DNA from 3 places in the Paenibacillus sp. FSL L8-0340 genome. Region 1 is predicted to be linked to each of the others. Evidence: predicted binding sites of a transcription regulator. Region 1 holds the regulator's gene; each other region holds the start of a gene.
The links. Region 1 encodes Rex, which represses fermentation and respiration genes when NADH is low (regulators of the CRP and FNR family bind a similar motif). Its sites were predicted from a motif close to TTGTGAAATATTTCACAA; they were not measured.
Positions count from the first base shown of each region.

Region 2: NST07_RS32035 (formate/nitrite transporter family protein) is a predicted target of Rex. The motif match lies at 6,200-6,217, and genes of this name have one in related genera.
Region 3: nirB (nitrite reductase large subunit NirB) is a predicted target of Rex. The motif match lies at 6,971-6,988, and genes of this name have one in related genera.

Region 1 covers NZ_CP151967.1:4,904,068-4,914,247, forward strand. Annotated here, with positions in the region: gene NST07_RS22340 (3-hydroxyacyl-CoA dehydrogenase NAD-binding domain-containing protein) at 1-666, opposite strand, end outside; gene NST07_RS22345 (AAA family ATPase) at 799-2,301, opposite strand; gene NST07_RS22350 (hypothetical protein) at 2,294-2,836, opposite strand; gene NST07_RS22355 (hypothetical protein) at 3,170-3,355, opposite strand; gene NST07_RS22360 (DUF5590 domain-containing protein) at 3,917-4,435, opposite strand; gene NST07_RS22365 (amidohydrolase) at 4,497-5,798, opposite strand; gene NST07_RS22370 (redox-sensing transcriptional repressor Rex) at 5,785-6,477, opposite strand; gene dinG (ATP-dependent DNA helicase DinG) at 6,567-9,428, opposite strand; gene NST07_RS22380 (hypothetical protein) at 9,545-10,180, opposite strand, start outside.
Region 2 covers NZ_CP151967.1:6,984,412-6,994,591, reverse strand. Annotated here, with positions in the region: gene NST07_RS32065 (D-alanyl-D-alanine carboxypeptidase family protein) at 1-104, shown strand, start outside; gene NST07_RS32060 (DUF3243 domain-containing protein) at 269-607, shown strand; gene NST07_RS32055 (LLM class flavin-dependent oxidoreductase) at 809-1,831, shown strand; gene NST07_RS32050 (glutathione peroxidase) at 1,961-2,437, shown strand; gene NST07_RS32045 (formate--tetrahydrofolate ligase) at 2,747-4,381, shown strand; gene NST07_RS32040 (FAD-dependent oxidoreductase) at 4,749-6,113, shown strand; gene NST07_RS32035 (formate/nitrite transporter family protein) at 6,317-7,144, shown strand; gene NST07_RS32030 (MFS transporter) at 7,620-8,837, shown strand; gene NST07_RS32025 (N-acetyltransferase) at 8,887-9,417, shown strand; gene NST07_RS32020 (MOSC domain-containing protein) at 9,398-10,042, shown strand; gene NST07_RS32015 (GNAT family protein) at 10,175-10,180, opposite strand, start outside.
Region 3 covers NZ_CP151967.1:5,216,674-5,226,853, reverse strand. Annotated here, with positions in the region: gene msrA (peptide-methionine (S)-S-oxide reductase MsrA) at 1-231, opposite strand, end outside; gene NST07_RS23915 (VTT domain-containing protein) at 402-1,010, opposite strand; gene NST07_RS23910 (Gfo/Idh/MocA family oxidoreductase) at 1,146-2,081, shown strand; gene NST07_RS23905 (hypothetical protein) at 2,104-2,427, shown strand; gene NST07_RS23900 (helix-turn-helix domain-containing protein) at 2,553-2,870, shown strand; gene NST07_RS23895 (hypothetical protein) at 3,242-3,964, shown strand; gene NST07_RS23890 (MerR family transcriptional regulator) at 4,176-5,105, shown strand; gene ric (iron-sulfur cluster repair di-iron protein) at 5,300-5,968, shown strand; gene NST07_RS23880 (hypothetical protein) at 6,105-6,866, shown strand; gene nirB (nitrite reductase large subunit NirB) at 7,093-9,519, shown strand; gene nirD (nitrite reductase small subunit NirD) at 9,545-9,886, shown strand; gene NST07_RS23865 (formate/nitrite transporter family protein) at 9,916-10,180, shown strand, end outside.

The sequences.
Region 1 (10,180 bases):
ACCGATGCGCATTGCGTCGTCAATATCCTCTGGGGAAGCGACACCTTCCTGCAGAACATGCATAGCTTCGTTAATGAACAAGCAAATAAGGCGCGAACTAACAAATCCTGGGGATTCATAAATCATTACGCCTTTTTTCTCAACGACCTCGTCAACAAAAGCTTTGGTGTCTTCGAAGGTACTGTCAGATGTCTTCAGTCCACGTACAATCTCCACAAGATCCACCTTACCTACCGGATGTATGAAATGCATGCCGATTACGCGTTCCGGGTACATTGTAGAGCTGGCAAGCTCCGTCAAGCTGAGCGTTGACGTGTTGCTGGCAAGAATAATGTGGCTCGGGCACACTTGGTCGAGCTGATTAAATACTTTTTGCTTAGCTTCCAGGTCTTCCGTAATTGTTTCGATGACCATATCACACGAGCTGAGCTCGGCGAAATGTGTCACTTTTTGGATGCGGCTAAGAATCAGTTTCTTTTCTGCTTGGGTAATCGCCCATTTCTCCAATTGTTTATCAAGACTTGTCTCGATCATTTCGTAGGAGTATTCCAGTCTTTCCGTGTTTTTCTCCACCAGCATAACATCAAGACCCTTGGCTGCCAGCATTTCAGCAATCCCTTGTCCCATTGTGCCACCGCCGATGACACCTATTTTTTTAAAATTCATAAAAAAGTCTCCATCCTTTCAGGTATCTATACTTTTGTATTGTACCTTTTCTGTCGTAAAAAATATGTAGCCCGACATATAATAATATCTTAGCATGTCTGAAAAGTAAAAAAAAATAACCGGCATAAAGAATTATGCCGGTAAAAGGACACTGTCACGAAATTGACAACGAAATTGCTCTCCGGAGAGGACTTCTTCCTTCATTAAAATGTCAAGAGAGTAATCAAATACATTTCTTTGCTTCTCCAGCAGGTCCCGGGTACGAACCATGAGCTCATCCAGAATCTTGCTATTTTCCTTCATCAGCTCTTCTGTAGTTACCATTTCCAGGTTGGCGATCCCAAGTGACGTGAGTCCCGACTTCATCATGGTCTCGACAATATTCAGCGCCTGATCGAAATCGCCGCGTGAACCTGTGCTGCGGCCCCCATAATACATCTCCTCGGAAGCTGCTCCGCCAAGCGCGATCATAATCTGATTCTCCAGATAATCCTTGGTATACAAATACTGCTCGGTTTGCGGGTTATGACGAACATAACCAAGTGCTTGTCCACGCGGAGTCAAGGTAACCTGGCTGACGCTGCCCGGACGCAGCAGCTCCGCCATAATAGCATGTCCAAGCTCATGGATGGCCACCCGCTGTTTCTCTTCATGATTGGTTTCGCGGTCAGTCTTCTCGCCCATCATCACCTTGTCAATCGCCATCGCCAGATGGCGCTGCTCGACTTCGGTCAGATTCTCGCGCATCATATAAATCGCCGCTTCGTTCATGACGCTCTCCAGCTGTGCACCGGAGAATCCGTAGGCTTCCTCGGCGATCTTGTCTAAATTCACCTCAGCATGCAGCGGCTTATTCTTGGCATGCAGATCGAGGATTGATTTGCGGCCCTTCTTGTCAGGCATATCCACCTGGATATGACGGTCAAAGCGGCCGGGACGCAGCAGCGCTGAATCCAGCATTTCCTTGCGGTTTGTTGCCGCAACAAGCAGAATGCGCGGTGTATCATTGTTATAGATCCCGTCCATCTCGGTCAGCAGCTGATTAAGCGTCTGATCGTATTCACGCTGCTGGCCACCTTCACGTTTGCCGCCGATAACATCAATTTCATCAATAAAGATAATGGCGCTTTGCTTATTCTCTTTCACTGCACGGGTCCGGGCATCCTTGAACAAGTCACGGACACGTCCGGCACCGACACCGACGTACATTTCCACGAATTCACTGCCTGAAGCGGCAACGAACACGGAATTGGTATAATGAGCCGCAGCCTTGGCCATCAGCGTTTTACCAGTTCCCGGAGGGCCTGTAAGCAAGATCCCTTTAAGCGGACGAATCCCGAACTTGCTGATTTCTTCGTGCCGGATCAGGAAATCAAGCGCTTCCCGCAACTCCTGCTTCGCGTTATCCTGACCGCCGATTTCTTCAAACGTAAGCTTGGAAGGGCCATTCTTCTTGCGTTTCTTGTCCCCGCCCGCATTCACCGTCAACCCGCCGCGCAAATGGGCGATCACCAGGAGTGCACAAACCATACCGGCTGCTATGATGACAGGAATAATGTTAATGCCCACAAAAGCCATAAATATCAGCAGGACCGGAACAAATCCGGCTATAATCTCTTTCCACCACTTAGGCATTGTTCCACACTCCCATCGTTGCCGCTGCACGCGGTAAAATGATGAACTTGCTCTCTTCACCGTTGCTCAGGCTCACATAGACGTTGTTGTCATCAATTTCAGTTGTTGCAGTTACATTCTTGTATTCCTGAAATTGCTCTTTCAATCCATCTAGTTTAGCAGGTATAAGTGTATACTTTTTGCTTTCCATCGCTTCTGCTACTGAGAACATCGCTTTATCCCAATATTCGTCCAGCAGTTTACTGGAATGCTGATCAACGTCCAGCTTGAGCGACCGTCCATTAATGGCTGACTTGCCTTCAGTGTTCACGTATTGCACCAGCTCGCGCAATTTCGTGCCAGGTTTCAAATCCAGTTTCAAGGTTACCTCATTGCGGTTAATAGTAATATGTGAATGATTAACACCTTCATAAGCCGATACTATCTTATCAAGCGGCTCATGGACCGCAAATTGACGATAAGCATAAAAGCTGCCAAAGAGCAGTGCAGCAGACAACAGAGACGTTAGCAGTACAGGCACAAGACGCAGTTTCAAGAAACGTCCTCCTCTCAAGTTGACCAAACTTAAATATATGATTTGCAATAAATAGCGTGTCTAGCGCCCATCCGAGACTGACATGCTCTTAAGCATGTCTTAATACAAGTAGAAGTATATCACAGGTGTATATACGATTTCGCACGAAAGTGTGAATATATTTAAAATTTTTGATACTAATTTCTGGGCATTCCCTTCAATCCTTGCTCCTTTATCGGCAAAAAGGACCTGAATGATTAATCCATTCAGGCCCTTTTCTATTCTGCTAATATATTAATTTCTCCTGACTTCGATATTGCTATTTGTATATACTTCGTTATGTACTCAGTATCATCAATATATACCCACAGCATCCATAAACCCGGCGGCAAATGAAAGGACTGGCAAGGCTATTTCAAAGGAAAGGATAATAAAGCCAAGAGCCACCAGCTTCCTCCTTTTGTTCATTCTCCCATATTTCACTGCTCCCAATCCAACTGCAAGAGAAACTACGTACACCGCTAACGTTAAATAATCCACGACCTTCCCCCATCATCAACTAATTTTATCTACTGCTTGTTACAATTTTCTCACCTTTCAAGAGTTCAGACAGTTTGTAATATCTTGCACCCATGGAATTCTTCTCCATAGCCCCCCCCTGAATTCTCTGCGTTATGTAATTCTTGATTCTGGCAGCCAGCTCATGCTGAACCCAGGCGTTTTTTGCGGTTTCTCTGGAACAGGACAACGTAATATCGCGCCTTATTTTATGTACTCCTGCCTCAAGCATTTCTGAGTTCACCTGAACAAAATCATAATCTTCTTTGAAAGCCGGTGGGTCTACGGGGTTCCGGCGGTTTAACTCTTTAGCAGCAACCGGATCAAATTGGGATACCTTGAAAAAAGATAGGATATAAATTTCACAAAATGTCAGAGTAAAAAAATGCCTATCGCTCCTACAGTTCCAAAATTCCCCTCTGCTGCTTTTGCCTCGGTTGCGCTTTAGTTCAACTTATTAGCAATATTATGCAAAAAAGCGGACAAGCACTGGTCCGCTTTGTCCGCTTTGTCCGCTTTTCATTTGTTATTGCAAGCCTGCCTCTACTTGCTCGGCAAAGTATATCCATCCCCGATTGCTGTACCATCCGCAAAACGAAAGAACTTGTAATAATAACGTCCCTCCTGCTTGTAAAAAAGCTGCCAGGCGTACTCTCCATTATATACTCCCGGAAGCAGCCGTTTAATATCGACGCCGGGTAGCTGGGAGGCTATAATGGAGCGGATTTGCTTCTCCGAGGTTCCTTTGGCCAGCTCTTCCGCATAAACTCCGTTATCACCGCCGGCCGGCTTACCGTCTACGGTGAAACGTACCCACACCATCAGATCCGTACCGGCTTTATTTTTCCCTGTCAGCACCCAGTACACTGAATTTTCGTCCCATACCGATTTTTGCGCCTTGGATATCTCAGTAAGTCCCGCCCGGGTCTTGGCAACTTCTTTGGCCGCGCTGCGTTCATTCCATTGGTCCTTCATGATATAGGCATAAAATTGGCTTAGACCGAACAAAATGAGCAGAAACAGAGCGATCCCCAGCAGAAGCCATTTTTTCCTTTTCCTCAAAATGCAGCTTCCTTTCCTTAATATATGAAACGTCATAATGTCAACTACGGCGGCAGTCGAATTAACGCTTCAGCAGCCCTTCAAAAGTTTCTTGCGCCTTCCGGCGGATTTCTTCCTCGTCCAGTGTTAGGCACTGACCATGCTTCACAATCTGCTTGCCGTTCACCCAGACATGCTCGACATCCTTGGCGCTGGCCGAATACACGGCGTGGGAGAGCAAGTCGCTATGCGGCAGTAAATGGGGCTGGTCGATATCAATCGCAATAAAATCAGCCTTCATCCCTGCTGCAAGGCGGCCCACCTGGTTCAGGAAGATTGATTCCGCCCCGTACTGCGTGGCCATCAGCAGCGCTTCCGGTGCGGGAACTGCGGTAGGATCCCCGCTGACGCCCTTATGGATCAGTGCTGCAAGCCGCATTTCCTCGAACATATCGAGATTATTGTTGCTTGCCGCCCCGTCCGTACCCAGCGAAACTTTGACTCCGGCTCTCAGCAGCTCAGGCACCCGCGCAACCCCGCTGGCCAGCTTCAGGTTGCTGCCCGGGTTATGGGACACCCCCACCTTGTGGCGGGCGAGGATTTCGATCTCCTCATCGTTCAGATGGACACCATGGGCGATTAAGGACGGGCGGGTGAACATTCCCAGCTTCTCCAGGTGCGCTACAGGACGCAGGCCGTAATCAGCGGCATTCTGCTCCACTTCACGCAGCGTTTCCGACATATGCGTATGCATCGGCAGGTCCAGATCATGTGCTGCCTGCACAAACCGCATGAAAAAGTCCGGAGGACAAGTATACGGGGCATGCGGTGAAATCATGGTTGTAATTTTGCCGTCAGCCTTGCCGTGCCAGTTGCGGGCGAACGCAACAGCTTCCGCAAGCTTCTGGTTCTGCACCTCTTCAGGACATAGACCAATAACACCGCGCATCAGCACCGCACGGATGCCGGAATGTTCGACCACCTCGGCCACCCGGTCCATATGATCATACATATCCAAAAAGGTGGTTGTGCCGCCTTTCAGCATCTCCAGAACGGATAAGGAAGTGCCCCAGTAGACATCATCTCCCGTAAACTTCTCCTCCATCGGCCACATTTTCTCCTGCAGCCAGGCTTGAAGGACCATATCATCCCCGTAGCCGCGCAGCAGCGACATCGCAGCATGGCCATGGGTATTGACCAGACCCGGCATGAACAGCAGGCGGCTGCCGTCGAGCGTCACTGTGCCTTGTTCAAAAACGGGTTTCTCTTCCCCTATGTATGTGATCAAATCATTTTCTATAGTCATATAACCGCTCAGGACCGGCTTCTCGCTTCCGGGAACCAGAAAACGTCCGTTTGCAATTATCATCTTATTGCTGCTCATCTGTAATTCCTTCCTTTCCATCATGTAAATAATACGCCAGACTTTGCAGATCAGTCGTAAAGTCGGCAGCATGAATCCGGATGGTTGCAGGTGTCTTCAGAATGACCGGTGCAAAATTCAGGATCGCCTCGATGCCCGATTCTACCAGAATATCAGCCACATTCTGTGCCTCGCTGTCCGGTACAGTGATGATCCCGATCCGGATTCCCTGATCACGGATGGTCTGACTCAGCTCCTCCATTGGCTGAACCGTAAGAGAGTTGATCTTTTGTCCAATCTTGGGAGCGTAAGAATCAAATACAGCGGTGATTTTCATAGTATCCTTCAGATAAGCATTGTAATTGGACAAGGCATGACCGAGGTTACCGGCACCTACCAGGGCCACATTGATTTGTTGATCCAGCTTCAGAATATGACGGATCTTTTCGATGAGATAAGACACGTCATATCCAATGCCTTTTCTGCCGAAATCACCAAAATAGGCCAGATCCTTACGAATCTGCGCCGGATTAAGGTCCAGCTTCTGCCCGAGTTCCTGAGAAGAAACGGTTGAGATTTCACGCTTTTGGAGATCGTTCAGGAAACGCAGGTACACTGGGAGTCTGCGAACGACGGCCTCCGATATTTTATCCGATTTCATGTTTTCTCCTCCTAATTTAGAATTGCACTGACGCGATATCGTATGATAACCACGTGCAGTGCCCGCTCCACGAACGGGACACAGCCTATGGCACAAAGAGATAAAAAAAATTTATATACAATGACAGATTAGGAAACGCCGCCCTCGTCAAGCCATTCCGCAATCCGCGGAACCATCTGATCGGTAAGCATGTGCTCCATCTTCGGACCAGGGAGTGAATACAGGAAGTACTTCCCGTAATAAGCTTCGATGACCCTGGTATCATATACAATAACAATTCCCCGGTCTTGCGCTGTACGAACCAATCGTCCAAAACCCTGCTTGAACCGGATAACTGCTTGTGGAACAGACATTTTCATAAAAGGATTCTTCTTCTGGGCCTGCAGAAGCTCTGCCTTTGCCTCAGCAAGCGGATGATTCGGCGGCTGAAACGGCAGCCTTACAATCGCAAGACAGGTCAGCGCCTCGCCAGGGATGTCGACTCCTTCCCAGAAACTGCTTGTTCCAAGCAATACCGATGCAGAGCTGTCCTGAAAACGCCGGATCAGCTTGCTGCGGCTGCCTCCCTCCACACCCTGGCCCAAAACCGTAATGTCCTGGGAAGCCAAGGCCTCTTTCAGCGGATCATAAACCTGGCGCAGCATTTTGTAGGAGGTGAACAGCACCAGCATCCGCCCCTTGGTCGCCGCCGCCGCTTCAGCCAGCGAATGCACCAGCTTGTCTACAAAACGCGCATCGCCTACGCTGCCCTTAACACTGGGGAAATCGCGCGGGATGACAAGCAGCGCCTGTTCACGGTACTTGAACGGTGAAGGCAGCAGCGCTGTCATGAGACGCCCTTGCTCTGAGGCTTCAGAAAGACCAAGGTTGTCAATCATGAACTGAAAGGACTTGTCGACCGATAACGTGGCCGAGGTCAGCACTATGCTCTTCTTCTTGTCGAAGAACAGATCCTTGAGCTGGCTGCTTACATCGACAGGCACGGCGTAGAGCTGAAGCGACTTGCCCCGGTAGTTGCCGCTCCCTTCCATCCAGTACACGATATTATCGTCACTGAGACCCATAAAGAAGCGGATTTGTTCCCGGATGGATGCCAAATCCTTGAATAAGCCTCCGATATCAGTCACCAGGCTGTCCGAAGACGATTGACTCTCCGTATCGCGCATCTCGCTGAGCATTTTGTCACCCCTGCGGATGATGTCGCTCAGGGCTAAGTGCAGCGTATTCTCCAGCGCCGCCAGCTCTTCCCAATCTTTGGGCTTGCTGCCGGGAAGCAGGCGTGTGACCAGCTGGCCGGCTTCACCTGCCGCTGCATCGCTGCGTTCGGGCAATAGGCCGAACAGCTTGTCGCTCAGTGTATCCCAAGTTTCCTTCACGGTAAGCAGGTCGGGATAGATTTTATCAATTACGCCGCTCCACTCCGAAGCCTGCTCACTGCCCGAGGACTGCAGAGTCTGACGCAGTGCCGGCAGCTGGCCGCTGCGGCTGTCTTTATACAGCCTTGTAAGCGTGTGAGCTACCGTGAAATACTTCATTTGCATGCCCAGATGCTTGCCCGCCACATCCTCCAAATGATGGGCCTCGTCAATGACAAGATGCTCATAAGCCGGAAGCAGCTGGTGCCCGGCTTTGACGTCTGCGAACAGCTTGGAGTGATTGGTAATGACCACATCGGCAATCCCTGCTTCATGTTTGGCCCGGTGGTAGTAGCATTTGCGGAACCACGGACAGGAACGGCCCAGACAGGAATCGGTATCACTGGCTACCGTCTCCCAGAAATCCCCGCCGCGACCGCTCAAATTCAGCTCCTCATCGTCACCCGATTCCGTCTGGGTCAGCCATACGATCATTTGCGCTGCCGTAAGCGCTTCTTCCCGGGGACTTACGAAGTCTTTTTTATTTATTTTATGTTCAAACTTGCGCAGACACAAATAGTGCCCTCTCCCCTTGAATATCGCAGCCTTAAACGGGAAAGGCACAACACTGGTCAGAAGCGGGATATCGCGTTCGCGCAGCTGATCCTGAAGGTTAATGGTATGGGTGCTGACCATAACCTTCTGCCCGGTACGTACGCTCTGATAAATGGCCGGCAGCAGATAACCGAGCGATTTGCCGGTTCCGGTGCCTGCCTCGATCAGCAGATGTTTGTCCTCCTGAAGGGCCGTATTCACTTCGCCAATCATGATCTCCTGGGCTTCCCGGCTTTCATATTGCGGAAGCGTATCCTTAAGCCGTTTGGTCACCTCGGCCATATAATCCCCAAAGGATACATTCTCCACAGGATTGCCAACACCTTCTTCTCTTGGAGGCGCCAGCTCAGTCCAGTCGCCTACAGCCAGTGCAAGCTGACGGTAAAAATTCAGCTCTCCTTCCGGCTGGAAGGTCTCCATCTCGTGCTCCCGCAGCAGGCCGTCAAAATACCAGGCCAAGTCACTGTCTTCATCGGCAAACAGCTCGTTAAGACGCTGAATGGTCAGCAGAGGCAAACTATACAGCTCTTCGAGACATTTAAGCAACACAATCGCTGTAGCTTCTGCGTCACTGTCCGCCTGGTGCGGACGGTCATGAGTGATGCCAAAATGGTTACTTACCGCACCCAGCTGATAGGTCGTTAGTGACGGAAAGCATATTTTAAGGAAATCGATCGTATCCAGAATCCGTCCCTGAAACGGCAAATAGCCGCAGCGGTCTAAAGCATTCTGCAAAAAATGGAAATCAAAAGCAACATTATGTCCAACAAGCACTACATCGTCAAGCAGCGGGACGAGCTCCATCATCATCTCATCCAGCTCTGGCGCATCCTTCACATCTTCATCGGTGATACCGGTCAAGCCCGTAATAAAAGGAGGAATCGGTGTTCCGGGCTTGACGTAAGAACCATACACCCGGGAGATGGACCGGTCTTCTTCTATAATGGCAAGGCCAACCTGGATGATCTCACCCACAGATTGGGTTCCCGTAGTTTCAAAATCAAGCACGGCAAATTTCATTATAAGTTCTATTCCCTTTCACTTGAGACTCTTTATCAGCATAACAGAAGTTACGAAAAAAGGCGATGCACACCGCTTGTTGAAGTGGATGCATCGCTTAAATGAGTGGGCTATGATTACAAAAGCGAAACAAGCTGTTTTCCGAATTGCAGCTTCCCTCCCCGCCTGCGGCAAACCTCCAGATTGACATTCGGTTCCGGGAGTGACGGGTCATGAAGCAAAGAAAGGCTGAACAGCTCCTTTGCCTCATTGAAGCGTTCCTGAGAAGCCCTGATGCACCCCAGCGCATTGTAGATCATCGCCTTCAGCTTGCTTTCGCGAATCAGCGCAAGCATATGATCCAGATGCCCCCATGCGGTCTCCCCGTCGCCCTCCTGCAGATAGGCCATGGCCAAATACAGGCGTGCCGCCAGACTGTCGGGGTGCTGCGCAATAACTTCCTTAAATTGATCAATACACTTCCGGTACATCAACAGCTTGTAGTAGCCCTGCCCTCTGACAAAAGAATCCATGAAAAGCTCAGGTGCTTCCTGCTGTGGCATCTCTTCGTCCGGCTGTGGCGGAAATTCCGCATGTTCCCGGAACTGACTCAACTTCTCGGCAAAGGCGAGCCACTCGTCCATAACCTCATCGCTAAGCCGGTGAAGCATGTTGTACTTGCATAAAAGGTCATCCCGGCGGGCACCCTCCGAAGTAGGGTAATCCGTGGCGATCTCCTGAAGCATCTTATTCATCTCAGCAAATAATTGTTG
Region 2 (10,180 bases), 2.1 Mb from region 1:
AGCCTTGGCATGTCCGCTATGTAGGCAAGGAGATCGCCGCCTCCATTGCAGAGAAAGGCATTACGTTGGAAGAGTACTTTGATGCTGTTCCCGTATCGAATTAACCGGCACGTTTAGCAACAGCTCCACCAGCGGTCCCTGGATAACGGGACCGCTTTTTTTGATTGGCCAATGCGTAACGTCTGCTTCCTTCAATGCTATGGTTCAGCTATGCGGCCGATGGTTAAGTAGTGGGAAACTAATTAGTTTTCATAAGGAGGCGCATCACGTGTCCGAACATAACCATGTGGTAAGCAAGGATGGAAGTGTAACCATGAACCGTGTCAATGACGCCCTGGACCGGATTGAACCTGAGCAGAAAGAGGTTATTCTGAACAATTTTCAGGAGTTTAAAAGCTATTTAAGTAAGCGGATTCAACTTGCCCAAAAAATCGGGCTCAGCGATGAGCAGCTGGTCCTAGCAGCCGAGAAAATCGCTGATTATCTGGCGGCTTATGAAGAGCCCCGCAACAGCGAGGAGAAACTGCTGCTGGAGCTGTGGAAGGTTGGCAGCAAGGAAGAGCGGCATCGTCTGGCGCACATGCTGGTCAAGCTGGTTCAGGAGTAATTCAAAGCTTGCCCGCAGGCTGGTTAAGCGGGTATGCAGGCTCTACCGGTGCATGCGCTGGTATATAGCGAGGTAAAGTCCTTCTCCGGTTCACAGGAGAAGGACTTTTGCTGTTGGGGAATAGGTACACAGGGAACGTTCAGGATATAATGGAGGCAGTATCTGGATATCTCAAATCTTATCATTGGGGTGGCTTAGAATATGAAATTAAGCATATTGGATCAGTCTCCGGTCTCCGAGGGCTGCTCCCCTGCCGAGGCCTTGGCTCAAACGTCCATGCTCGCCCGGGAGGCGGAGAGACTGGGGTATCACCGTTTCTGGGTATCGGAGCATCATGCGGCTCCCGGACTGGCCGGATCCAGCCCGGAAGTACTCATGGCCCACCTGGCTGCTGTGACCTCCTCTATTAGGATTGGCTCCGGTGCCGTTCTGCTTCCGCATTACAGTGCCTTTAAAGTGGCTGAGAATTTCCGCGTGCTGGAAGGGCTGTATCCCGGACGGATTGACCTTGGGCTGGGCAAGGCAGCGGGAGGTGCGGCTTTGGCTGTGCGCGCCCTGCAAGAGAACCGGTTGGACGACATAAGCCGTTATGAGGAGCAGGTTAAGGATCTCATTGCCTATTTGCACGGTACAGTGGATTCCGGGCACCGTTTTGCGGGACTGCAGGCCACTCCGGCCGTCCGTACAGCGCCGGAGATCTGGCTGCTCGGCTCAAGCAGAGACAGTGCCGAACTCTCCTCGAAGCTTGGGACCGGCTTCGCCTTTGCCCAATTTATTAACGGCAACGGAGGATATGAAGCGGTAAGGGCCTACCGGCACAACTTCAGACCGTCTCCCGCTGCCGCGAAGCCGCGGGCGCTGGTTTCCGTATTTGCTGTGTGTGCAGAAACCGCTGAAGAGGCAGACCGGCTGGCAACCAGCATGGATCTTTCGCTTGTACTGCTGGAGAAAGGCCATGTCTCCACCGGCACGCCTTCCGTAGAAGCCGCGCTGCGCTATAATTATGCTCCGTATGACCGGTTTCGTATTGAGGAGAACCGCAGGCGGATGGTTGTGGGGACGCCGGAGGATATCCGGCGCCAGTTTCAGGCTCTTGCCGAACAATATCAATGTGAAGAGATTATGTTTGCAAGTTTTATACATAGCTTTGAGGGCCGGCTGAAATCCCTCCGGCTTATCGCTGAGGCTTGCGGGTTATCCCGGCGGGGCTCAGACGCTGGATAATAATCTGCTGAGTTTTGTTTTCCGTTTCCGATAAGGTAAGATGGGAAATGAAATGCAAAGTCCCAGTCTGGGCATTTCGCTGCAATACCGGTCATTTATTAACATACACCCGAAAGGAAGGGATGCAGGATGTCTATTTACAGTTTTGCCGGAGTAACGCCTTCCGGTAAAGAAGTGCCGCTTAAGGATTATGAAGGCAAAGTGCTGCTGATCGCGAACACGGCCAGCAAATGCGGACTTACACCGCAATACGGAGATCTACAGAATCTTTATGAGCAATATGGTGACCAAGGTCTTGTTGTGATGGGTTTTCCCTGCAACCAATTTGCCGGCCAGGAGCCGGGAACGAGTGAAGAAGCGGAGGAGTTCTGCCAGATTAATTATGGCGTCAAATTCCCGGTCTTCGCCAAAGTGGATGTCAATGGACCGGATGCAAGCCTGCTCTTTCAATATCTGAAGGGCCAGCAGCCGGGTGCAGCCGAGAGCAGTGACATCCAGTGGAACTTCACCAAGTTCCTGGTTGACCGCAGCGGCAAGGTTGTGGCCCGCGTGGAGCCGAAGGAATCCCCTGAAACGATGAAGGGACTCATAGAATCTTTGCTGTAAACAGCATTTGCAAACCCGGGCCATGCCTGTCTTAGTGCAAATTCAGTGTCCTCCCGAAACCCGGTGCAAACCGCATTTTGGGAGGGCTTTTATTTGATTAGCCATAGCTGATCTCCGGTGAAAGCAGCCACAGAATCCATTGCCACGGCTTGTGCTGTGAAATATACTATGAAAATAATCCTTGACGCCTTTCAGAGACGCTGTATCCTTTGAAGAGACAACATCATCGTTGATCATACATAAAACACACTAAGCGCATAATGCGCAGTACGAAGCAGGATAATAACGGCAGGAGGGTTTTATAAGGGCATGAGGTTAATAACAGAGGTAGCATCGGCAGCAGGGATTAGTGAAGAGCATCTGGAGCTGTACGGCAAATATAAAAGCAAGCTGGCGCCAACGCTATGGGATGAGCTGAAGCACAAGCCCGATGGCAAGCTGGTTTTGGTTACTGCGGTTAATCCTACGCCGGCAGGCGAAGGCAAGACTTTAACAACCATCGGGCTAACCCAGGCGCTGAATGCAGCGGGGGTGAAGACGGTAGCGGCACTGCGCGAGCCTTCGCTGGGGCCATGCCTTGGCATGAAAGGCGGGGCAACCGGCGGAGGCAAGGCACAGATCGTTCCGGCTGATGAGATTAATCTGCACTTTACAGGGGATATTCATGCAGTCACTTCAGCGCATAATCTGCTGTCGGCGATGATCGACAATCATATGTTCCAAGGGAATGTGCTGGGCCTCGATCCGCAGCGCATCGTCTGGAAGCGGGTCATGGATATGAATGACCGCAGTCTGCGCAGCATTGTGACCGGGCTGGGCGACGGCAATGGAACAGTGAGGGAGAGCGGTTTCCAGATTACAACAGCATCGGAGATTATGGCTGTGCTGTGCCTCTGCGATAACCTTGCTGACCTTAAGCTGCGTTTAGGCCGCATGCTGGTCGGATATGACCAGTTAGGGCAGCCGGTAACGGCCAAGGATCTCGGGGCGGTGGAAGCGATGACTGCGCTGCTTAAGGAAGCTGTGAAGCCTAACCTTGTGCAGACACTGGAGGGGACGCCGGTCATTGTGCACGGTGGACCTTTTGCGAATATTGCCCACGGCTGCAGCAGTGTCATCGGGACCCGTTATGCGCTGAAGCTGGGTGACGTGGTTGTAACCGAAGCGGGGTTTGGCGCTGATCTCGGCGCGGAGAAGTTTATGGATATCAAATGCCGTCAGGCCGGGCTTGCCCCTTCTGCGGCTGTGCTGGTCGTGACGGTGAAATCACTGAAATATAACGGCGGTGTCCGCAAAGAAGAGCTGTATGCCGGCAACCGGGAGGCACTGCTCTCGGGACTGTCCAATATGGAACGCCATATTGAGAATTTGGGAAAATTCGGCGTCCCTGTGCTAGTTGCGCTCAATCACTTTGAAGGTGATGTGCCATCGGAGATAGAAGAGGTGCTGAACGCCTGCAGCCGCCTTGGCGTGCCTGCGGCCGTTTCCAAGGTATGGGCAGAAGGCAGTGCAGGTGGACTCGAGCTGGCAGCGGAGCTGAAGAAACTGCTGGATCGTGAAGATGCAGGGAGTTACGCCCCACTGTATGAAGACAGCTTGGATATTCCGTCCAAAATCAATAAAATCGTCACCGAAATTTACCGTGGTGCGGAAGTCGCGTTCTCCCCTGCGGCCAAACGCAGTTTGGCCATCATCGAACGGCTGGGCTTACAGCAGCTTCAGGTGTGCATGGCCAAAACACCGTATTCCTTCTCAGATCAGCCAAGACTGCTTGGTGCGCCTGAAGGTTTCACGATGGGGGTGCGTGATATTACATTGTCGCTGGGCGCAGGCTTCGCTGTTGTGATTACCGGCAATATTGTGACCATGCCGGGGCTCCCGGCCAAGCCGGCCGCCGAAGGGCTTTCCGTTGACGAAGACGGTGTAATTAACGGCTTGGAGTAGTTTTTATATCTTTTAGTATGACCGAAACCCCGGACCCGCTGCGTAATTTGCGCGGGCTCCGGTTTTTTTTGCGTGACGGGTTTCCTCCATTGATATTATCCTGCTGCACTGCTGCTGTGATCCTAGGCTGGCTGCTGCTTCCTGCATTTTTAAGACATAATGTCTTGCCGCCGGGGAAAAGCTAAAGGAAGCCGCAGAGTACCTAAAAAAAGGCGAAGTTCATACATTTCAAATGTGAACAATATGAGAAGATGTACCAAAAGGCTTGCAATGTGATATTAATCACAATATAATCAGTATATAAAGTGAAATATATCACAAACAAACAGACAAAAATATGCTTGCCAATTTGGAGGAGGAAGAAATCATGAAAGTAGCAGTCATTGGATGTACCCATGCCGGAACCGCCGCAATTGTTAATACCGCCCAGCTTTACCCGGATGCCGAAATTACGGTGTACGAACGCAATGATAATATTTCCTTCCTGTCGTGCGGCATTGCTCTATATGTCGGCGGAGTGGTTAAAGATCCGCAAGGCCTGTTTTATTCTTCGCCTGAGAAGCTTGCTGAACTGGGTGTTAATACAAAGATGCGCCATGAAGTGATCAATGTGGATACAGCCCGCAAAACCTTAATAGCCCGTAATCTGGCTAACGGCCAGGAATTTGAAGATACGTATGACAAACTTATTATGACTACCGGCTCGTGGCCGATTGTGCCGAAGCTGGAAGGCATGGAGCTGGATGGCATCCTGCTGTCGAAGAACTACAATCATTCCAACACCATTATCGAAAAAGCACAGCAGGTGGACAGAATCACCGTTGTCGGAGCCGGTTATATCGGAGTCGAGCTGGTGGAGGCTTTTCAAATGAACGGCAAGCAGGTTACGCTGATCGACGGCGAGGACCGGATCCTGAGCAAATATCTGGATGAAGAATTCACTACACCGATCCAGCAGACACTGGAGGATCACGGCATCAAGCTGGCGCTCGGTGAGAAGGTCAGCTCGTTTGCCGGAGAGAACGGTAAAGTGACCAAGGTGATCACAAGCAAAGGGGAGCATGAGACCGATTTGGTTATCCTCTGCATTGGCTTCCGTCCGAATACAGAGCTGCTGAAAGGTCAAGTGGATATGCTGCCTAACGGGGCGATTATCGTCAATGATTATATGCAGACCAGCCTCCCGGATGTCTATGCCGCCGGCGACAGCTGTGCGATTCATTATAACCCAACCGGCAAACATGCGTATATTCCGCTGGCTACGAATGCTGTACGTATGGGAACACTGGTAGCGCGCAACCTGGTGACGAACACGATCCCATACATGGGTACGCAGGGAACATCGGGGATTAAGATTTATGAGGATAACATCGCTGGAACGGGACTGACGGAAGACGCAGCCAAAGCCGAAGGCATGGATATCGAGAGCGTGCTGCTGATCGACAACTACCGTCCGGAGTTTATGCCGACCTTTGAGCAGGTTCAGTTAAAAGTAGTATTTGACCGCGCCACCCGCCGGGTTCTCGGAGCGCAGATTATGTCCAAGATGGATCTGACACAGTCGATCAATACCGTGTCTGTCTGCATCCAGAACAAAATGACGGTGGATCAGCTGGCCTTCATTGATTTCTTCTTCCAGCCGCATTACAACAAGCCGTGGAACTTCCTGAACACTGCTGGCCTTCAGGCATTGCCAAAGATGTCTGCAGTCAAAGAAATTGTAACTGTATAAAACAAACCCAAGAGACCGGATCCAGCCCATGGATCTGGTCTTTTTTTGTTTCTGCATCCAATGCAGTAATGGTAAATTTGACATGTCAGTGAAAACTTTCACTTAGTTTTCCTAGACGTGACTTTTATCACGTAAATGTGATTGCGATCACGCTACAATGGCATAAAGGAACAAATTTTAAGTATTAAAAGGGGATAGGAATCATGGCTTATAACAAACCGCAGCAGATCGCCGAGGTAACGGTAGAGAACGGAATCAAGAAGGCTCACAACCCGCTTGCCACCGTACTTATTCTCGGTTTTCTGGGGGGAGCGTTTATTGCGCTCGGATTTTTACTGGATATTCGTGTCATTGCCGGTGCTCCGGCGGAATGGGGCTCCATCGCAAACTTTATCGGGGCGTCGGTGTTCCCGGTAGGACTGGTCCTGGTGCTGCTGGCCGGCGGGGAACTGCTGACAGGCAATATGATGGCCGTGCCGCTGGCATTTATGGCGAAGAAGATTTCCTTCTGGGAAGTCATCAAGAACCTTGTGCTGATCACGCTCAGCAACCTGGCAGGCGCGTTGTTCGTTGCTTATTTCTTCGGCCACGTTGTCGGCCTCACCGCAGACGGAGTGTATCTTGATAAACTGGTCGATATGGCTGAACATAAGATTGACGCAACCTTCCTGCAGGCCTTTGTCTCCGGGATCGGCTGTAACTGGCTGGTAGCTCTGGCCGTGTGGCTCTCTTACGGGGCGGATAATTTCAGCGGCAAAATCCTCGGTATCTGGTTCCCGACCATGGCATTTGTGGCCATCGGATTCCAGCACGTTGTAGCCAACATGTTTCTTATCCCTGCTGCTATATTTGAGGGGCATTTTACCTGGGCACAATATTTCGGAAACTTTGCCCCGGTATGGCTGGGCAACCTTACGGGCGGAGCCATCTTCGTAGCCGCAGCCTATTATATGGCTTACCTTCGTAAAGGGCCGGCGGCTGTGCAATCCGTAGAGGCTGTATCCTCTGTCGGAGTGAAGAAACACGCTTAATCCTTACTAATTAAATGCCGTCTTAAACGGCAATAGACACTCCTTGTAACTTTTCCTCTTCCAGCCTATAACGGCTCAAGAGGAAAGGTTCTCGGGGTGTTTTTTTGTGAGGTGAAATAGGGGCGCACAACACAAAATTCGCCGTGCATATCCGACTCGGGGGAACGAAATCGGGCTCACGGCGAATAATAGGGAGTGTTTCATATGCTCTATTACCCGGGCAAACGAAGAACGAATCAGTCTCGTTCAGCAAATTTCTTTACGCATGGCGGCAGCAGTTATAAAATATAAAGATCCGATTGGACAGGCTTTTTACTGCTAGGGCTGTCCATAGGTTTTGGTCAAAAATCATGGGGGATGTTGTGTTTAAGTGACGCGATAATGCGTCAGTGTGGATGCTTGCTCTTCGTCCTGTTTTGGGATGATACTGGATGAAATTAATGACACATATATTACAGGGGTTGAAAGACAAGTCATGAGGTTTTTACAAGCTTATCCAAAGGAAGTCAAAGTTTTTCTGATTGCCAGTCTTATTAATGCAACGGGTAGCGCGCTGATGTGGCCGCTTGTCACGATGTATGTATTTGATGAACTGGGCCGCAGTATGACAGATGCCGCACTCGTTATTGTTATTCAATCCCTTGGAGGCATATTCGGACAACTGCTGGGTGGATCACTCTATCATAAAGTTGGTGTCAAACGCCTGATTGTCGGTGCGCTGGCCATGAATGCCCTAGCCTTGTTTACCTTGCCGGCGGCAAGCGTGAACTGGAATATGTTCATGCTGGTGATGGGGCTGGTGGGTCTGTTCAATTCGTTGTCATTGCCGGCCATTCAGGCCTTTATAGGTTTCCGCTTCGCAGAACAGCGCGGAGAGCTTTTTAATGTAATTTATGTCGCCAATAATATTGGGGTAGCGCTGGGCACGATGCTGGCCGGTTTTCTGGCCGATATTTCCTATCTGTTGAGCTTTGTGCTTAATGGGCTGACCTCAGCCGTGTTTGCCGCATTTTTCTTTGTGTATTTGCGGAAGGTTGGCACAGAGCCGGCCCATGCCGAGCCGCATAGGAGAAACGGCCCCGGAGAGCTGTCGAACTGGAAGCTTATAGGCCACACCCGAATCTATCTGTATATGGCCTTAGGTTCGTTGTTTTTATTGATCGGTAACTCAATCTGGAATACGGGAGTTTCTCCGTTTATTATTTCGGAAGGCTGGGCTAAGAGCACCTACAGCCTTCTTTGGACGCTCAACGGGATTCTGATCTTTGCCGCACAGCCGCTGGTAAGCTTGATTAAACGCTGGTTCGCAGAGACCTCGACGGCGCAGATGACGGCAAGCGCTGTTTTTTACCTGAGTGGATATGCAGTGATCTTGTTAACCCCAAGCTATCCCGGCCTGGTGCTGGCGATGCTGCTGACCACGCTGGGGGAGATGCTTATTTCTCCGGCAATGCCTTCATTTATTTCCGATCATGCGGACCGCAGTGCGCCCTTCTATCTCGGGCTTAGCGGTGGGATCGGTGCGGTCGGCAGAGTTCTCGGCCCCTATATGATGGGCAGCCTGTATGACCGGGGAGGCCTTGTGCCGACAGGCTGGCTGGCTTGCGGAATGGCGTTGCTGGCGGTGGGGTTCTTCGCGGTCCATGCCTTCATCAACCGTTCTGGCCGTGCACTGGAACAAAATGGGGTATAATGGTCTGTAGAAGAATCACTTAAAGGTAAGTCAAGGAGTGCAAAGAGCTATGCAACAAATTATTAGAGGCTCGCTCACGATTCGTCCCTCGGAGTTCAAGGATACCCGTGAGCTGATTATTCTCGATAACATGATTTGGACGGAGGAGACCACACCGGGTCCATTAATGTGGTGTTCCCGTGAGGATTATCTGCTCCATACCCCTCCCGGTTCCCAGCTTGTAGCTTTGCAGGAAGGAGAATTATGCGGGTATGTCGGTTTCGGCTGTCCCAGCGGGATGGAGAGCAACCGCCATGTGTGCGAGGTGAACATCGCTGTCCATCCGAAGTTCCAGCGGCTGGGCATCGGCGGACAGCTGATCGAGGCGATCAAGCAGCATGCCGGAGAGAACGGGATACGCAAACTCCGCTTGCGGGTGCTGTCCAGCAACACTCCTGCGCTCTCGTTCTACCGGAAATGCGGATTTGAGGAAGAGGGCCGGCTCAGGGAAGAGTTTTATCTTGGCGGACATTATGTAGATGAGGTATTTATGAGCTGCATGCTGACTGGAGGGAAGGGAAATGGAAGTCATTTCGCTTAATGTAGGCAAACCTGTAACGGTAGATTACCGTGGTAAGCCGCTGGAAACGGGGATTTATAAAATGCCGGCGGCTGGGCCGGTACAGCTTCATCTTGAGGGATTCGCCGGTGACGGGCAAGCGGACCTGGTGAACCATGGGGGGCCGGACAAAGCGGTCTGTGTGTATCCGATTGAGCATTATGCCTTTTGGGAGGAGCAGCTCGGCAAGAAACTGGAGTTCTCCGCCTTCGGCGAGAATATCACAGTCAGCGGACTGCTGGAGACCGAGGTCTGCATCGGTGATGTGTATGAGATCGGTTCGACTCTGCTGCAGGTTAGCCAGCCGCGGTTTCCTTGCTTTAAGCTCTCGCAGAAGCATGGCCCGGCTGATATGCCGGCCAAAGTACTGGCTACCGGATACAGCGGATTTTATTTCCGTGTACTGCGTGAAGGTCAGATTACAGCCGGTGATGTAATCGTCAAGAAGGAATCCGGTGCGGGAGGCTACCCTGTAAAGCGGGTGCTCTACCTGATGGAACATGGCCGAAAGGACAAGAACGGTTTGGCTGAGCTATCGGAACTGGACAGCCTGGCGCCGGGAACCCGGATGAAGTTCCGGAGCTGGCTTGAGGCTGCGGAGAGCTAACAACTCTGATATCCAAATCGGTGAATTTGATGGTATGCCAAGTCCCCCCGGATGCCTGTTACGGGGGGCTTGGTTTGTTATAAAAGATCGACAATTCCGTTACATTCTGCCGGTTTGTATATGTCCCTCTGTTTAGCT
Region 3 (10,180 bases), 310 kb from region 1:
TGGGAAAATATCCGGGTTAAAGGTAATCTGTACCGCTTCAACATGGCCGGTCGTTTCTGAGCACACTTCTTCATAGGTCGGATTGACCGTATGCCCGCCCGTATAACCGGAGAGGATCTCGACAATACCCGGCAGCTCCTCAAAAGGAGATACCATGCACCAGAAACAGCCTCCCGCAAATGTCGCTTTTTCTGTTTTGGTACCTATATGGTTAGACTGAACATCACTCATAAATATCCCTCCATTCATAGAATGCAATTAAATAGATCACAATTCAATTTAATTATAAAGCAAATTAGATCACTCTGCCAGCGGATGCCATTCGTGAGGCAGAATGCTCGTAAGCAACATCCTCATAGCTGCCGGTACTCTCCCTGCTACATGTGTGCTCAGTTGACTCTTTATTCCAAGGAACGGCGGGGCCGGAGGGACCATACGGCCAGTGCGATTACGGCGACATAGACCAGAATAGCTATAACAGCGCTTTTCGGATGAAGGAACAGTTGTCCTCCAAGAAAGGCGTACAGCGATATGCCGGGGATTTTGCCTAGGCCGGTAGCGGCGAGATAACTCCAGAAGTGCAGTCCGGATACACCGGCGTAGATGTTCACCGCCATTTGCGGAATTACCGGAGTCAGACGGGCAAGCACAATGGAAGCAAAGGGGCGCCGCTTCACGGCGGACGAGAATTTCTCAAGCAGTGGTAAGGAGGCTAAATATGTACCCGCCCTGTCTTGAAATATATATTTTACGATGCCGTACACAACCGCGGCAGCGATAGTGGTCGCTAACCAGCAGATGGCTGCGCCGGCTACACTTCCGTAGGCATATCCGAATAAAGCGATGACAGCTTTATAGGGTATGACAGGAATAAAGGCCAGCAATGTGGCCGCGCCGATTGACAGAAGGAGATTGTGATCCTCCCGCAGCCAGTCCAAGATTTCATTTCTATAGATAAACGCAAGGATTACTCCCGAAACATACAGCAAAGCCGTCAGCCATTTTCTCATTCTACTATTCCCTTTCTTCCGTTCATTCATCTCATCATACTGAAAAAAAAGTAATTAATGAAGCAAAGATCATTTGTCGAATGAGCTTGTCACTGTATAATACATCTAAGAATGACAGAAGAGGGAGATGCTGCGATGAATAACACTGCACGTAAAAGAGTGGCGATGGTCGGCATCGGGGATATCGCCCGTAAAGTCTATTTGCCGCTGCTCTCCCGTCATGACCAGGCCGAGGTAGTTGGAGTGCTAAGCCATTCTCCGGTTACGGTTCAGGGAGCGGTTGGTATGTACCGCTTGCCCAAAGGCACCACCGATCTAAATGAGCTGCTGTCCTGGGATCTCGATGCGGTCTTCGTGCACAGTCCCACGCCTACTCATTATGAGATTGTGACCCAGTGTCTGGAGCACGGATTGTCGGTGTATGTAGATAAGCCGCTGTCTTATGAGCTGGAACAATCCCGGCGGATGGCGGAGCTGGCCGAAGACAAAGGACTGCTTTTGGCTGTAGGCTTCAACCGCCGGTATGCCCCGATGTATATGGCAGCCAAGGCCTGGCTAGCCAAGGCAGGCGGTATCAGCCATTGTCAGGCGGTCAAACACCGCACGAAGCTGCAATCCGGAAGCAGCCGTGAAACTGTATATGATGATCTGATTCATATGCTGGACCTGCTGCTCTGGCTCTGCGGCGGGGATTATGAGCTGCTTCACAGCAGTCTTAAGTCCGATCGGGAAGGCAGGCTGCTTCAATCCTCTGGAATGCTGTCCTGGACCAGCGGGGAGAGCGGAATGTACAGCATGGTCAGGGATGCCGGAGCTGACCTTGAGAAGCTGGAGCTGCACGGAAACGGCAGATCAGTAGAAGTGGTGGACATGGAGAAGGTTACGTTATTCGAGAAGGGTTCCCTGCCACGCAACCAAAGCTTCGGAAGCTGGGATACAATTCTGGAGCGGAGAGGCTTCAGCGGCGTGGTCCGTCATTTTTTGAACAATATTCATACCCCGGAGCAATGCGGCATCTCAGCTTCTGCCGTTCTGCCCAGCCATGTGCTGGCAGCGAAGCTTGCCGAATGACAGAAGCAGAAAGGAGCACACTATGGACGAGTACAGCAAATCAATGGAAGAGCAGATTATCGAAAGCTACAAACGGGATGAGGAAATGATGATTCTCGTGTTTGCCCAATGGTGTGTGAACAACAAATTAGACCCGCATGCGCTGTATCTGCAGGCTTACCCGCATCAGGAGGGCAATGCCGCGCTCAGCAGGGCACTGGCGCTGACTGTACCCGAGGAGGAAGCAGGCTTTATCTCCGATGATACGGTTCTTGGAGTGTTGTCCCTCTATAGCAACGATGATCTGGCTTACGTGGTAACCGGGGCGATTGCACAGCGAAAGCCGCCGCAAGGCACCGTGGATTGACATCAGGGATATAATAAGGTAGGCTAGTGAACTTTTTTTTGGTAAACGATGTTCATTACGCTATAAATGTGGTAAAATTATATATACTAACTAATTGTAAGTTTCACAAGTGAGAGGTGAGAACAATGGAAGAACATCAGCTGACGATGTGCCCAAGATTCGAAACGGCCTTCTCTTTCTTAGGCAAACGTTGGAATGGGCTAATTATCCAGACATTGATGAGTGGACCGAAGCGTTTTAAGGATATTTCCGGCCTGATTCCATCAATGAGCGATAAGATGCTGTCCGAACGAATGAAGGATCTGGAATGTGAGGGTATTCTGGTAAGGCATGTGTATCCGGAAACTCCGGTGCGCATCGAGTACGAATTAACCACTAAGGGCCGCGCACTTGAGCCGGTTATGCAGCAAATTCAGTCCTGGGCAGAGAGCTGGGTCGAGTAGCCCGCGCTTCAGCGTCCTATTGATCGCCTCTTTTCCGCTTCATGGAAAAGGGGCTTTTTCAAATTTATTCAAATTTATTCAAATAAAACTTGCACAATCAACCGCAGGATATAATATAATAGAAAAAACTGTTGCCGGACGTGTGCGAGCGTTACCAAGTATATGAATATGCTTTCGAAGTAAGTTTTGTCGTAGTGGACTCGATAGAAGTAACGCTAACAAAACTAAGTGTATGCTTTCGAAGTAAGTTTTGTCGTAGTGGACTCGATAGAAGTAACGCTAACAAAACTAAGTGTATGCTTTCGAAGTAAGTTTTGTCGTAGTGGACTCGATAGAAGTAACGCTAACAAAACTTTTAGGAGGCGAGGAAGATGAAAACCACCTTGTTTTCCCGGGAAATAACATATGGAAAAGATGATGTTGCCGAGCTGGAGACCGCCTCAATTAAAGTTCAGCTCATTTACGACAAGACGTTGTTTATGCTGCACGGGCATCTTCCCGGCTCGTTATGGGATGCGTGGATTGGAGTGCCCTACGAAATCATATCCTCCTTATACAAGGGAGACAACGATAGCGGAAGCGTGTTTCAGAAATGGATTCAGAGCCCGACCGGCTGGAAATGTATCGGCTGTGAACGGCATTGCCTGGAACCATCGGCAGTCCCGGACAATCTCAGCTCCAGCCAGCAGCGCAGGTTCACCTTCCATAATGGCATCAGGCAAAGCATGGTGCTGCAGGCTGTGATATGGTCGCTGTATGAGAATACGGTGCTGTTTCAGCCGTACTTAGGCGAAGAAGCCTTTCTGGATGGCGATGATCTCGATACAATTTCCACGTATTTCGTACCGACCTATATGAATAATCTAAGGCTGGCCGAGATTGGCAAACCCAGCAAAGAATATAAAGAAAAGAATATAAGAGTGTATCAGGAATGGATCGCAGCTCCCGATCTTGTACTGCAGTGGAATGGCGGCCTGACTGAGGGCCGATGGATGACAGGGGTGTATGTAGACCATTCACGCTTTGCCGGGCTGGGACCTTATCTGAAGGACGCTGAGGGCAAACGGACGTATATGCAGGCGACGGTCCGATAGCGAAAATTGATATTTGTAAGAATATAAAATAAACCAGTGGGAATGTCTATGACAACAGCGCGTGCCGGTACAATCGGTGCGCGCTGTTTTGAGTTGGGCTTGAAATCGCAATCAATAATAAGCACGGACAATCTGAACTATGGCTATGGGAAATAAGCTATTGACTGTTCCCTTGGGTATTAGCTTATTTTATTACAAGGAGGTGTTATTGATGAAAATAAGTGCGATTATGGATATTACGGGCCTTACCAAAAAAGCAATAAACTATTACGAGGAAGAAGGGTTAGTAAGCCCTCATGTTAATGCTGAAAACAATTATCGGGAGTATTCGCTAAGTGATGCCGATGTATTGGTGCAAATATCTGTTTTGAGACAATTTGATGTACCCCTGAAAGATATCAAAACAATGATATCGAACCCTCAAAGGTTAAAAGATTGTTTAGAGCAACACTTGGCAAGACTTGACAGTGAGATCAGAAGACTTGAAAAAAGAAAAAATGTGCTTCGATCCAGCCTGAGCAGTTTTGATTCTGATGAGATTGGACTTCTGCAATTAACAAAACAGCTATCGGTTCTGAGTAAAACTCTTGAGCTGGATGAGCGAAGCAGAGAGGGCTTTATGAAAAAGCAGATTGAGCGTATTTTTCCAGGGAACTTTGGGAAGATGTTGATCATGCAATACAGTTCTTTCTTAAATGAACCTATAGATACGCCGGAAAAAGAGGAAGCATGGATTTCCATAATTAAATTCTTAGATGAAGTCGAAGCGATAAAATATCCCCAAGAAATAGTAGACATGTACGAAAAGCTGACCATTAAAGATATTGAAAAGTATGAAAAATATATTCATGACTATATCGAGAAATGGCTTACCATAACAGAGGAGGGATTTGTAAATGAACGAGAGAAAATTTCTGATTATACTTACCGATTAAAAGACGATCCTGATATGCAGGCAGAATATATAAAATTAACAAATCTATCGGAAGGGATGAGGGGATTGATGAATGAAATTGGATATTATGATAAGTTTGTTAAAAATCTAAAAATTCTAAGCAAAGCGTTTTGTGTTTATAATGAAAAAGTGGAAAAGCTTTCGGAATTTTCAAAGTTATCGAATATTACATTTGACGTTCAATAAAATTTTATATATTCAGTGCGTTCAATCACTAGCTTGAGCTTCTCTGGGCGTTAAGGTGGAAGGGTAACAGAAACCAATAACGTAAGGGAGGGGCCATCATGACGGCCAATCAATTCAATAATACAATTACAGGAACACGGGACAATGCGGGAAGCGATTCTGCGGCAGCGCCTATCCAATTTACCGGAGCGGACATGGTCAGAGATATTGTACTGCAATTCCCGAAGGCGGCAGATTATTTCAAGGGACAGCGGATCGATTTCTGCTGCGGGGGCGCAAAGCCGCTGGCCGAAGTGGCAGCTGAGAAAGGGCTTGATTCGGAGACACTGCTTGCAGATCTGCATAAGCTGCTGAAAGAGCATCCGGTGCTTGATGTGGACACTGCCTGGAATGAGGCATCCTCCGCTGAGCTGGTTGAGTATATTGTGGGCAAGCATCACCACTACTTGCGCGAAGAGCTGCCCCTGATCAGTCAGAATGTAACCAAGGTATTCCGCGTCCATGGCGAGGATTCTCCGCATCTGGCTGAAGTTTACCGGTTGTTCAACCTCCTGCGGGAAGATTTGCTCCAGCATACAGCGAAGGAGGAAGAATCCGAATTCCCTAAGATGCTGGCCTACTCCGAGAATCCGAGCGAAGAAGGATTGGCCGAGCTGCGCGGGCTGCTGCATACACTGGAAGAAGAACATGATGGAGCGGGTGAGATTTTGCGGGAGCTCCGCAGAGTTACAAACGACTTCACTCCGCCAGAGCATGCCTGCACAACCTACCGCCTGACCTATGCCCGCCTGGAGGAGCTAGAGGGAATGACCTTCGAGCATGTGCATCTGGAGAATAACATCTTGTTCCTGCGTTATCAGTAAAATAGAGCATGTTGTTCTCAAAGTCCCTGCGGGGACTTTTTTTTATTCTGTACCGTCTCGCTGCCAGATTAAAAACCTGAATTTATCGTTTGAGAACAAAGCTAGTTTGCGTTATTCTTAAAAGATAGTATACATAATGACTAAAGACCTGAGAAAAATGATTGAGGTTATGATCGGGCGGAAGAGGGCGGTGCCGGGAATGTCCACGAAATTTCTGTGGCGTTTATGGGTAGGTTTAATTATCATTGCGACGGTAGGCGGATGCTCGTCATTTGGTTCAGATACGAACGGAAACAATGCCGCAGCCGGGGCTGCAGGCCCGGCTTTTTCACTAATGGCCGGTGATAATGAGCTGGCAGGGAACTCGGGGAGACAGCTCGTCGAAGCATACAAGCCAGGAATAACGCTTATAGAGCTGCTGAAGAGTAGCGGTGTCGTTACTTTTGCCGAAGACGGATTTAGCATACTGGCAGTCAATAAAATTTTTCTTGCCCCGGACATGATCTGGCAGATTCAGCTTGGCGGCAAAATCATAACCGATTGGAATAGTCCAGTCTCGCGGGAGCAGGCGATTGTTATTACTGCGAAGCCGGCAGCCGGAGATGCCCCGCTTCTGCCCATTATTCTTACGGTGAACGGCGGGAGTGAGCAGCCTGAACTGACACATTCACATATTTTATCTTATAGCGAGGACCTGTCTGTCCGGGGTCTGCTGAAGAGCAGCGGAATTGTTCAGTTGGCGGAAGACAACAAGACGGTACTCACGGTCATGGGGTACACTCCGCTCACCAGTGAAGACTGGAAGCTGAAGGTGAACGACAAGACGCTGCTTGACAGCGGAATTGATATGAAGCTGAGACCTCAAGATTTACTCGAGATTTCACTGGTTCTCCGGTAAGAGGATAAATATCATAGCCAGTTTTCCTTAATGCAAGAGGAAGCATAAGGGAAGCTGGCTATTTTTCTTTGACCAATAAACCTAACATAAGCTGGCATAAAAATATGTGAAAACATTCACATTTATTGTGATTTGAATCACAAATGCTCTTCAAATTTAAAACGTATAATTTTGTTATCAGAGATGTATATGAAGAAATCCAGAAGCATTGAGGAGGGTCTTAACAGTGACCGTGGAGAGAGAAAAGTTAGTTTTGATAGGGAATGGTATGGCTGGCGTAGGCACTATCGAACAGATCCTTAAGCTTGGCGGCGCTTATGATATTACGATCTTTGGAAGCGAGCCTCATCCCAACTACAACCGGATCATGCTGTCCTATGTCCTAGAAGGAAGCAAGAGCATTGAGGATATCATTCTGAACGACCGCCAGTGGTATGAGGATAACAATATTACTCTGCATACTGGGACCACTGTTGTCCGGATTGATGAAGCCTCCCGTCAGATCATTACAGATAATGGAATGTCGGTTCCTTACGATAAAGTTATTATTGCAACAGGCTCAAATTCATTCATTCTGCCTGTACCGGGCAGCACAAAGGATGGAGTTGTAGGCTTCCGTGACATTGCGGATTGCGACGCCATGCTGGCTGCGGCACAGCAATACCGCACAGCTGCGGTGATCGGCGGCGGACTGCTTGGTCTTGAAGCAGCCAAAGGACTTGTGAACCTCGGCATGGATGTTACCGTCGTACATCTGCTGGAGGATTTGATGGAGCGTCAGCTTGACCATACTGCTTCCTCCATGCTTCAAGCCGAGCTTGAGCGCCAGGGTGTGAAGTTTGCCATGGGCAAACAGACGGTTGAGCTGACCGGGGAGGAACGGGTAAACGGCCTGCGTTTCAGTGATGGAACCGAGCTGCAATCAGATTTTGTAGTGATGGCTGTCGGAATCAAACCGAACGTCCAACTGGCCAAAGACAGCGGCATCACAGTTAACCGCGGAATTGTCGTGAACGATTATCTCCAGACCTCGATGGCGGATGTCTATTCTGTAGGAGAATGTACAGAGCACCGCGGCACCTGCTACGGGCTGGTAGCTCCGCTGTTCGAGCAGGGGATGGTGCTGGCAAAGCATTTGTGCGGCGCCTCCACCCAGCCGTATGAAGGTTCTGTCGTAGCCACCAAGCTGAAGATCTCCGGAGTGGATGTCTTCTCTGCCGGTGATTTCACTGAAACAGCGGAACATACCGTCATTTCGGCAAAAGATGAATGGAAGAGAACCTATAAGAAAATTCTGCTCAGAAACAATATTATTGTCGGAGCAGTCCTGTTCGGCGATGTGACTGAGTCCGCCAGTCTGCAGAAGCTGGTCAAGCAGGGCACCGAAATGACCGACGAAATTTATGGCGAAGTAATGGGCACGGGCTGCTGCGGCGGAGGCAGTGCAAAAAAAGGCATGTCAGTCGAAGCGATGGCTGATGAGGAGATTGTCTGCGGCTGCAACGGCGTGACCAAGAAGGCGATCGTTGATGCCGTTACGGAGAATGGTTTTACCACGGTAGACGAAATTAAAGCCTGCACCGGAGCTACCCGCTCCTGCGGTGGCTGCAAGCCGGTTGTCGAGCAGATTCTGCAGTTTGTTCTCGGTGACAGCTTCCAGGAAAGTGCGAAGCAGGGGATTTGCGGATGCACCACCTTGAGCCGCGATGAGATTGTAGCAGAGATTACCGCTAAAGGCTTGAAAACGACCAAAGAGGTTATGAATGTGCTGGGCTGGAAACAAGCGGAAGGCTGCTCCAAATGTCGTCCGGCTGTGAACTATTATCTTGGCATGATCTACCCGGATACCCATGAGGATGAGAAGGAATCGCGGTTCGTCAACGAACGGATGAGTGCGAACATCCAGAAAGACGGCACCTTTACCGTTATTCCTCGGATGTACGGCGGGGTAACTACACCGGAAGACCTGAGACGAATTGCCGATGTTTCCTTGAAATATAACGTGAAGGTTGTAAAAGTGACCGGTGGTCAGCGTCTGGATTTGGTCGGTATCCAAAAAGAGGATGTGCCTAAAGTATGGGAAGAGCTGGATATGCCTTCCGGTTATGGCTATGCGAAATCGCTTCGTACGGTAAAAACTTGTGTAGGTTCGCAGTTCTGCCGCTTCGGGACACAGGATTCCATGGGTATGGGAGCTTTTATTGAACGTAAATATGAGCGCCTTGATTTGCCGGCCAAATTCAAAATAGCAGTTAACGGCTGCCCGCGCAACTGTGCGGAATCCTGCACGAAGGATATCGGCATCGTCGGCAACGACGGCGGCTGGGAAGTGTTCATTGGCGGCAACGGCGGGATCAAACCGCGGATAGCCGATGCCTTCTGCAAGGTGAAAACCGATGATGAGCTGATCGAAATCTGCTCCGCCGTGATTCAGTATTACCGTGAAACCGGAAATTACCTGGAAAGAACCTCGGAATGGGTCGAACGCATGGGACTGGAAAATATCCAGAACGTGATTCTGAACAATGAGGACAACCGCAAGGAGCTGGCTGCACGGATTGATTTTGCCCTGGCTCAGGTAACTGATCCTTGGAAAAAAATGCTGAATGACGACAGCACGCGCACCGCGCTGTTTGAGAAGGCAAGAGTCTAATATTAACCCAAAAGGAGAGAGAACAATGGATAGCGCAAAACAAGAATACGCCGTAGGACCGGTACAGAGTTTCCTGCCGCAAATTGGACGTGTTGTAACAGCCGGGAATCTGGAGCTGGCCATATTCCGCACCTCGGACGGAGCTTTCTATGCCGTAGAGAACAGCAGCCCTCATCCCAAGGGTGGGCCTCTCGCTGAGGGAATCGTATCGGGACATTATTTATACGATCCGCTGTATGACTGGAAGATTGACCTTCGCAGCGGCGAGGTTCAGGCACCGGACCACGGTACAGTAGCAACCTTTCCCGTTTCTCTGGACGGAGATATTGTGAAAGTCAGCCTGCAACAGGCAGTTTTTCAAAGCTAAATTAAGATGAGAAATGGCGGGGTGGAGAGATGTTTACGCAAAGTGTCGAGAACATCGTAGAAACAGCAGTAGGCAAACGCGACAAAATGAACGAGAGTCTGCCGAGGTATTTTCTGGCTGCATTATTGGCCGGGGCTTACGTTGGGATCGGAATCATTCTTATTTTCTCACTCGGCGCACCGCTAGCGGCGGCCAAATCTCCTTTTCAGCCGCTTGTGATGGGTACCTCCTTCGGGATTGCACTGACACTGGTCGTATTTGCCGGGTCTGAGCTGTTTACCGGGAACAATATGT